Regions from separate parts of the Marinomonas sp. genome, predicted to be linked through region 2. Evidence: predicted binding sites of a transcription regulator. Region 2 holds the regulator's gene; each other region holds the start of a gene.
What was found. The regulator sigma-54, encoded in region 2, starts transcription at its own class of promoters, with help from an activator protein. The targets are predictions, from matches to a motif close to TGGCACNNNNNTTGCTNT.
Positions count from the first base shown of each region.

Region 1: a site for sigma-54 is predicted at 1,854-1,871, ahead of hmpA (NO-inducible flavohemoprotein). Genes of this name have one in related genera too.
Region 3: a site for sigma-54 is predicted at 1,283-1,300, ahead of ACO05V_RS02265 (amino acid ABC transporter substrate-binding protein). Genes of this name have one in related genera too.

Region 1 covers NZ_OZ245329.1:667,808-670,980, reverse strand. Annotated here, with positions in the region: gene ACO05V_RS03065 (group II truncated hemoglobin) at 1-37, shown strand, start outside; gene norR (nitric oxide reductase transcriptional regulator NorR) at 146-1,768, opposite strand; gene hmpA (NO-inducible flavohemoprotein) at 1,920-3,110, shown strand.
Region 2 covers NZ_OZ245329.1:3,119,061-3,122,233, reverse strand. Annotated here, with positions in the region: gene mgtE (magnesium transporter) at 1-334, opposite strand, end outside; gene ACO05V_RS14855 (HPr family phosphocarrier protein) at 342-611, opposite strand; gene ptsN (PTS IIA-like nitrogen regulatory protein PtsN) at 621-1,070, opposite strand; gene ACO05V_RS14845 (RNA polymerase factor sigma-54) at 1,087-2,559, opposite strand; gene lptB (LPS export ABC transporter ATP-binding protein) at 2,638-3,173, opposite strand, start outside.
Region 3 covers NZ_OZ245329.1:491,043-494,215, reverse strand. Annotated here, with positions in the region: gene ACO05V_RS02270 (amino acid ABC transporter permease) at 1-61, opposite strand, end outside; gene ACO05V_RS02265 (amino acid ABC transporter substrate-binding protein) at 172-1,197, opposite strand; gene lrp (leucine-responsive transcriptional regulator Lrp) at 1,750-2,226, shown strand; gene ACO05V_RS02255 (hypothetical protein) at 2,272-2,964, opposite strand; gene recG (ATP-dependent DNA helicase RecG) at 3,094-3,173, opposite strand, start outside.

The DNA.
Region 1 (3,173 bases), 2.5 Mb from region 2:
ACGGATTCGACAGGTAAATGCAGCAAGACACCAGTAAATTATTCTCAGCGCTACTTGTAATCAAAGCAAATGACATTCTTCCTCGAAACTATCGCCTACCTCGTTTGAATGTCATTTTGCTTGGAATACTTTCCTTTAGGTGTTTTTAAATGCGTACTTCTTTGGCAACGACGATTCCCAAGCGTTTCGCCAAGCGGGCTAGGTTGGCGCGATCCATGGACAGCTGTTGAGCGGCTTTAGTCCAGTTCCCTTCATTGGTTTCCAATGCTCTACGGATCAGGTCACGTTGATAAGCTTCTGTTTCTAAACGCAAATCGATAGGTTTTTGCTTATCTAAGCTTGGCTGTGATGTTCCTTCATTCTGTATCTTTTCTCGAACACTATTATCGATTTGTAACCCAGTTAAATGAGCAGAAGTGATAACGGTAATGCCCGTTGGATTATCCGCTTTGGCGAAAAGCGCAGCGCGGGAGATGACATGCTCTAGCTCACGCACATTTCCAGGCCAATAATAAGCGTCTAATAAATCGATTGCCGACGCAGACAAAGTGAGTTGTTGCAGACCCAATTTACGGCGGAAGCGCTCGGCAAAGAAGCCGGCCAATAAAGCAATATCGCCTTGCCTGTCGCGTAATGCTGGGACATGAATAGGGAAAACGCTAAGACGATGGAATAAATCCGCTCGAAAGCGATGTTCTGCTACTTCTGTTTCTAAATGTCGGTTAGTCGCAGCAATAATACGCACGTTTACTTTGCGGATTTGATCTTTGCCAACCGCTTGGATTTCTTGATTTTGAATGGCTCGCAACAAAGTACCTTGCACTTCCAACGGTAATTCACCGATTTCATCAAGCAACAAGGTTCCGCCGTCCGCCAATAGAAATTTACCGTCTCGATCTCGATCCGCGCCGGTAAACGCCCCTTTTACATGCCCAAACAACTCACTTTCGATAAGATGATGAGGAATCGCAGCGCAGTTCACATAAACCATTGGCGCTTCAGAGCGAGCAGATTGCTCATGTAATGCTCTGGCAACCAACTCTTTGCCTACACCCGTTTCGCCTTCGATCAAGATGGAAAAATCAGACGGTGCGACCAGATTAATTGACTGTTTGAGATCTTGCATCGCCTTGCTTTGGCCGATCATTTCATGGCTTTGCTCGCCCATTACTTTCAATACGTTCTGAGCATGTTGTGATTGGTTCTCTAATTGCTCCATCAAGATCGCGGTATTCAGCGTCATGGCCGCCATGGTGCCGATAATCTCCAACGCACGAGCATCAATATCATCAAAAACACCCGGCATGATGCTGTCTAGGGTCACCACACCAATTAATTTACCCTCTAAATAAAGCGGAACGCCCATACAAGAGTGCACAGGTAAATTCTCATCGTGGCCTAACACCATGCCATCGTAGGGATCGGGAAGCGGCGAGTCTGTGGGAAAACGTACTGGATAATGACCGCTACAGATCGCTTTCAAACGAGGGTGCTCTTCAATAATAAATCGACGTCCCATCAGATCATCCGATAAGCCTCTCTGGGCAAGCGGCGTCAGCACACCATTGTTGTTCGCCAATAAAACGACGGCATCACAATTAATCGTTGCCCGCACTGCATAAACCAATTGCTCGAAGCGATTAGGCTGCGTCACCGCACTAGCAAGATCGAGGGCAAAGCTAAGTAAGGCGTTATTAGAAACCTGATTCATAATTATCGGCTCAAAAGGCGAATTAGCGACTATGTCATTTTGACTCAAAGGTATCATAAAGACTTTTCATTTTGCGAGTCAAATTGACTCATTATAAATTTTAAAAAAATATAAACCGTTGATTTTATTTACCATTTTAAGTTGGCACGAGCTTCGCTATAGAAGAGTTAAGACAGCATTTCTTCGTACTCTTAGAAAAGGAAATAACATGTTAACTCAACATCATATCGACACTGTGAAAGCCACTATCCCACTTCTTGCTTCTGCAGGAACCGCGATTACTGAGCATTTCTATCAACGCATGTTTTCTCATAACCCAGAACTAAAGGATGTGTTCAACATGACCCATCAAAGAACTGGTGGTCAACCTGCGGCTTTGTTCAATGCCATCGCCGCGTACGCGACGCATATCGATAATCTCGAAGTGCTGACCAGCACAGTGATGCGTATAGCTCATAAGCACACCAGTTTTAATATCCAGCCGAATCAATACGAGATCGTCGGCCATCACCTTATTGAAACTTTACGAGAGCTTGCTCCAGACGCTTTTACCCAAGACGTGGAAGAAGCATGGGTAGCGGCTTACATGCAATTAGCTGGAATCTTTATCCAAGTCGAAGGCGATCTTTATAAAGAGCGAGCTGCGCAACGTGGTGGCTGGAAAGATTTCCGCCGTTTTCGCGTGGCGTCTAAAACGCCAGAATCTGATCTAGTAACCAGCTTTGTATTTGAACCTGTCGATGGCGGCGCAGTAATAGACTATCAGCCAGGACAATACTTGGGCGTTAAGTTACATCCAAAAGGCAATGAGTTCGATGAGATACGTCAATACTCTCTATCCACCACACCAAATGGCAAAAACTATCGCATCAGCGTAAAACGCGAAGGGACTGGCGATATCAAGGGAGTTATGTCGAATTACCTTCATGATCATTTAAACGTAGGAGATGAAATCGAAGCCATGCCACCTGCTGGCGATTTCGTATTCAAAGACAAGCAAACGCCCGTAGTGCTGATTTCTGGTGGTGTTGGCTTAACACCAATGCAAGCCATGCTAAATACGCTTGCCAAACAGCAATACGGCCATCCTGTGAGCTATTTGCATGCTTGTGCTCACAAAGGCCAGCATTCCTTCAAAGAGCATGTAAACAGCCTGAAAGGCCACTTAAATCTGTCTGTTCATACTTGGTACGAGCAAGCTGACAATGAAGAAGAAGGCGTGTTAAACGGCATGATGCAACTTGGTGCCATCAAAGACAGCTTACCGCTGACAAATGGCGAGTTTTATTTGTGCGGGCCAGTGGGCTTCATGATGATTGTCAAACAGCAATTGTTAACACTTGGGGTAGAAGCAGACCGCATTCATTACGAATTGTTCGGCCCGCATCAAGAGGTGTGATCTACAAGTAATACACTAAGTTGAAAAACAAAGCATGAGTAACCGATGATACTCATGCTTTGT
Region 2 (3,173 bases):
CTTTTACGATCTTTTCTGGTAGGTGTTGAAGTAAATCAGCAAGGTCATCGCTTTCAAAATGTTCGGATACGGCGATAAGTCGCTCTGTATCCATGTTTTTCATGAATTGTACGCCAATATCTTCGCTTAGGTATTGAAGTACTTCACCTTCATTTTTGGCTTCAATTAATTCCCAAAGAAGTTTACGTTCTTTGGGAGGGGACGATTCTAATAGTCGAGCAACATCTTGAGCAGGCAAAGCGCCGTTAAGTAGATAACGGATTTGCATTGTGGTACCAGATTCGAGCGATTCGGTGACCGTTTGTAGATGATTAAGGGTGTTTTGCTCTGACATAAGGCCCTTACTCGTCTTCACCAAAACGGTTATTGATTAATTCTATAACCGCCTTAATCGCATCGCTCTCGTCTTCACCATTGGTTTTAACGCGAATTTCTGTGCCTTTTCCTGCTGCAAGCATCATCATGGCCATAATGCTTTTTCCGTCAACATTACGCCCATCTTTTTCAATGGTAATATCGCAAGAGAAGCGAGAGGTGGTTTCAACTAGTTTGCCTGCAGCGCGAGCATGCAAGCCAAGTTTATTTATGATTGTGATGGACTCTTCCTGCATGCTTTTTTCCTATATTAGTGAGTCAAATATATTGAATAATTCTTCATTCGTTTGTGCAGCGCGCAATTTATCCAATGATTCGGGGGATTGAGCTAGTTCTGCTATTTGAGCTAGTGTCGCAAGGTGTTGGTCGCACTCGTGAGGCGGAACAATTAATGCAAATATTAAGTCGACTGCTCTTTTATCGATAGAATCGAAACCAATAGGGTGTTGTAGTGACATAATAACAATAGCGGTATGATTTGCGGATTCTAGGCGACAATGTGGTATGGCGATGCCATTGCCTATGCCTGTACTGCCTAGCTTCTCTCTACCGAGTAATGCGTCATATACCGCTTCGTTGTCACAATGAAGTCGGTTGGACGCGACTTCGGCAATGCTTTCGAGCACACGTTTTTTACTGACGATATCTTGTTTTGCGAGAACGAGTTCCGCTTTTAATAATGATTTCAATGACATGATAAAATGTTTTCCGTTAGATCAGTCGTTTTCGTTCATTGGAAGGAGGGATGTTCATCGCCTCTCGATATTTGGCTACAGTACGTCGAGCAACCTGTATGCCTTGGTCTGCTAAAATAGCAGCTAGTTTGTTATCACTTAACGGTTTTTTTGCTGGCTCATCAGATACAAGCTTTTTAATCATAGCTCGTATTGCTGTAGAAGAACATTCTCCACCAGAGGCAGTATTTACATGGCTTGAGAAAAAATATTTCAGCTCAAAAATACCTTTTGGTGTGTGCATGTATTTCTGTGTTGTTACCCTAGAAATGGTTGATTCATGCATGCCGACTTCTTCGGCAACATCGTGAAGAACCATGGGTTTCATAGCTTCTTCACCTAGTTCGAAGAAATCGATTTGTCGACTTACAATGCAGCTAGCGACTTTCAATAGCGTTTCGTTGCGGCTTTGCAAGCTCTTCATAAACCATTTAGCTTCTTGGAGAGAGGTCTTTATGTAAGTTGCGTCTTCGGCTGTTGCCGCGGTGCTCGCCATTGCAGAGTAGGTTTCATTTATTTTAATGGGCGGTAAAGCGTCATTGTTTAATTCAACTTGCCATACATCATGACGCTTTTTCACGGTGACATCAGGAATAACGTAATCTGTATCGTCGGCATCAATTACTGAGCCTGGGCGTGGATTGAGCTGTTGAATCAAATTGACGACTTCTTTTAATGCTTCGTCCTTTAATTTTGTTTTACGGCTTAACTGAGTAAAGTCTCGATTGCCTAATAGAGGCAGATAATGATCAATGAGATTGTAGGTGCTCTTGTATAGCGGGTGGCTCTGGAATGCTTCTAGTTGCACAAGAAGGCAGTCGCGTAGATCAATTGAGCATACGCCAACAGGATCAAAGTGTTGCAATCTGTGTTGCACAGCGATGACTTCTTCTATGTCTAAATCTTCTAGTTCAGTGCCAAGGGATTCCCAAATGTCATCGGGAGAAATGCTTAGGTAGCCATCAGGTTGAACGCATTCAATGATAGCGTAAGCGATTTCAATATCTCGATCCGACATGTGGGTTAAGTTTAGCTGCCAGATAAGGTGATCTTGGATGCTTTCTGCCGGTGCGTTGCGGCTTTCAAAGTCGCCATCACCTTCATAACTATTATGGTCACTAACTGCGGCCGCTGAGCTTTGGTAAGTGTCATCCCAGTTACTGTCTATTGATAGCTCTTCAGGAATGCTTTCTGTCCACTCTGATTCTACACGTGCTTCTTCGCTATTATCGATGTTTGTGTCTGTCGCACTTTTTGATTCTATGCTAGCGGGGATGTCACTATGTGTTTGTTCGTCGTCGTCAAGCTCAAGTAGTGGATTAGATTCAAGGAACTCATGTATTTCTTGCTTTAAATCCAACGTAGAAAGCTGAAGCAAGCGAATGGCTTGTTGCAGCTGTGGTGTCATGGTCAGTTGTTGGCCGAGCTTTAATTGTAAAGACTGCTTCATGGAGCAACTCTTTCTTCTATTTGAATGAATTGGAACGAGTTATGCATACTACTCCCTTTCTACTGCAATGATAAGGGGTTACAGGCGGAAGTCGTCGCCTAAATAGACCTTTTTTACTTGTTCATTGTTGATGACTGTATTTGCATCTCCAGATGCGATGATGTAGCCATTGCCAACAATGTAAGCTTTATCACAGATGTCTAATGTTTCTCTAACATTGTGATCGGTAATTAGAACACCTATTCCACTTTCTTGGAGGTGTTTAATAATGTGTTTTATGTCTCCGACCGAAATTGGATCTACGCCGGCAAAGGGCTCATCAAGTAGGATGAATTTAGGGTTCATCGCAACCGCTCTTGCGATTTCTACTCTACGTCTTTCTCCGCCTGATAACGCCATGCCAAGGTTAGTACGAATATGGGTGATATGAAATTCTTCTAAGAGTTCTTCAAGTCTTTCTAATTGCATTGCTTTTGTTAGTTTTTTTCGGGTTTCTAAAATGGCTAAGATATTATCTTCAACTGACATTTTACGAAAAATAGAGGCTTCTTGTGGAAGGTAGCCAATGCCTTTTTGGGCTCGGGTATGCATGACATCATTTGTGATGTCTTGCC
Region 3 (3,173 bases), 2.6 Mb from region 2:
GGGAACGATTACCCGCATCATTCAAAAAGCTGTTATTACTCGGAGTTGTTTTATCGGTCATCTTAGTTCAGGCAATGAAATGCTCGTCAGATGTGTAAGAAAGGGGGAAGAAACCCAGCGACTCTCTAGTCGCTGGGTAAATACCCAAGCAGAAATAATTTGCTTTAGGTATTAACGAACTGGTGGCGCGTACATGATGCCGCCAGCTTCAGTCCAAAGTGCATTAAGACCACGCGGTAAATCTACAGGAGTAGATGGCCCAACGTTATGCTCAAATACTTCACCGTAGTTACCTACGTTAGCGATGATGTTATAAGCCCAATCAGCAGGAAGCTCTAGTTGAGCACCCATATCGCCTTCAACACCTAGTAAACGTTTGATGCCTGGATCATTTGTTTCTTTTTTGACCTTAGCAACGTTTTTAGAGGAGATATCCATTTCTTCTGCGTTAACTTGAACGAACATAGACCAAGTTACGATATCTTTCCACTGGTTGTCGCCGTGACGAACAACAGGACCTAGTGGTTCTTTGGAAATGGTTTCTGGAAGAATTACGTGAGCAGATGGATTGGCTAGTTTAGTACGGTGAGCCGCTAGACCAGATTTATCAGTCGTGTATACGTCACAGCGACCTTGGTCGTATGCTGAAAGCGCTTCGTCTGCTTTTTGTACCACAACTGGTACATAAGACAATTTGTTTTTACGGAAGAAATCGGCCATGTTCAACTCTGTTGTTGTACCTTGCTCTGTACAAACAGTGGCACCATCAAGATCCAAAGCAGATTTAACGCCTAGGTCTTTACGAACCATGAAACCTTGACCGTCATAGAAGTTGACTGCAGTGAAGTCTAAACCCAAAGAAGCGTCACGGGTGTAAGTCCAAGTCGTGTTACGAGCTAGGATATCAATTTCACCAGATTGTAGAGCAGTGAAACGTTCTTTAGCTGACAGTGGTGTGAATTTTACTTTTTGAGCATCACCAAAAATTGCAGAAGCAACAGCACGACAAGCGTCAACGTCTATACCAGACCATTCGCCTTTATCATCAGCATTAGAGAATCCTGGAACGCCATTACTTACACCACATTGAACGAAGCCTTTTGCTTTAACGTCCTCAAGTGTTGATGCAGCAGCACCGGCGCTTATGGTTGCTGCGATTGCAGCAGTCGAAAGTAATTTACCAACATTCGATTTCATTATATTGAGCCTCCCAGGCGTTTTTATATATGTTGTTATCTTGCTTGATTTTATATTCCAGATTTTTAAATCCGTGTCTTAAAACATAGCAAGGTTAGTGCCAACATTTAATTATTCTTGTTGTTTGATATATGTAGATGATTCCTCTAAAAGATCATCACATCTCCCTATAGAATTACTCTTTTGAGGAGTAGTCAAGGATAAAATGTCAGGAAAGCTGTGTGGAATACTTGATTTTTGCACTTTTTAAGGATGTAAGCAGAGGTGTTTTAATTAGCTTAGCTGAATATGTTTTTTTATTAAAGCTAGTAAAAACAAGGAACTCAGAGCTAGTGACGCTCTCTTCTTGCACAAATATAGGGCGCAATGGAAAAGGAGTGGATCTATTCTGTGCTAGATGAGTTTTTTGCATCATTTTGGTGCCTTGTTCGGATTGTTGTACTTAATTCGAATACCCACACGCAATATATTGAATAAAGCGCTTTCCATAATTTGTAATCTGCATGGTAGACTTGAGCATCAATTGAAGTCATGTAAGGAGATCCACGTCAGATGGATAACTCAGCAAAACCGCTTGATCGCTTAGACAAAAAAATTCTTCGAGAACTGCAAATTAATGGCCGTTTATCGAATGTAGAGTTGGCTAGTCGTGTAGGGCTAAGTGCGACTCCTTGTTTGGAACGAGTACGCCGGTTGGAACGTAACGGTTACATTACGGGTTATTGTGCTTTGGTTAACCCAAAGAAAGTGGACGCAGGGTTGCTTGTTTTTGTCGAGATTCGTCTCAAGACAACGTCTCCAGAAGGCTTTAATGAATTCAAAACCGCCGTTGCTGAAATTCCAGAAATTTTGGAGTGTCACTTGATTGCAGGTGACTTTGAATACCTTTTAAAAGCTCGTGTATCCAATATGGATTCTTACCGCCTTTTGCTTGGAGAAACCCTACTGACACTGCCACATGTTCGCGAATCTCGTACTTATGTGGCAATGGAAGAGGTGAAAAACACCACCGTAGTTAATATTCCCTAGAACATAACGTTGGTGAATAGCCTGCTTTTGCAGGCTTAATGCTAACTATTTTTTTGTTAATTCTGCGAGTATTTTTCCTAACATCACCGGTCCCATCCCTTTTACATTAAGTACGGCTTTTTCTGAGTGAAAAGGGCGTTCTGCTATTAATTTTTCTAGTACTTTTTTGGGGACGCCTTTTACTTTTAGAAGCTTGTCCACTTTTGATTTATTGATGATGAGATAGCCATCGTCGTAACCAGTGGCGTTTTTTTTTACTTCTTTCTGTTTTTTGGCGATGGGACTCTCTGTTGCTATTTTCGGCGTAGGTTCTGCTTTTTCGTGCTCAAGTTCGTCCTTTTCCATCACTGGGACAAAGGAATCAGACGACACTTCAACCTGATAAGGCGTGTCGAAATAGGCTGAATCACACAAGGTGTAATTTACCCCGTCCCATTCGCTAAGCTGTAATGCTAATTGCCAATTACCGCTGGGTGGTTGTTGGAAAAGCAGGTCGTAGTGGCAATCGGAAAGAAAATGCTGTCCTTTCATTTCACCAAGAGTGGTTGAAGCGAGCACGATAGTTTCTGAGCCTCCAGTACTTTGACGAAGCGCACATAATTGTAGACGTAAAGTGCCACTGAGATTGCCTTCGACTCTATCGTTAGCAATGCGCTGAATGGAAACAATGACTCTGTCATTTTCGATTCGGTAGCCGCAGCCTTGGATCGTTAGATGTGCTTGGTTGGAAGCATTCATGTCAGTTCCTTCTTGCGAATCGATTAAGTAGGGCTTTTTAGCCTATGGAATTTTTGATTAAATTTTGCACATGTGCAAGCAAATACCACGTTTATTTAAATAAGAAGAGTATTTAAGCGAGAAGAGGATTTAAACGTTTAAATATTGATCGTGATTAGGTAACCATCGAGATAAAAGTGGCGAGACGCGATCAGGATAACGACTGTGCA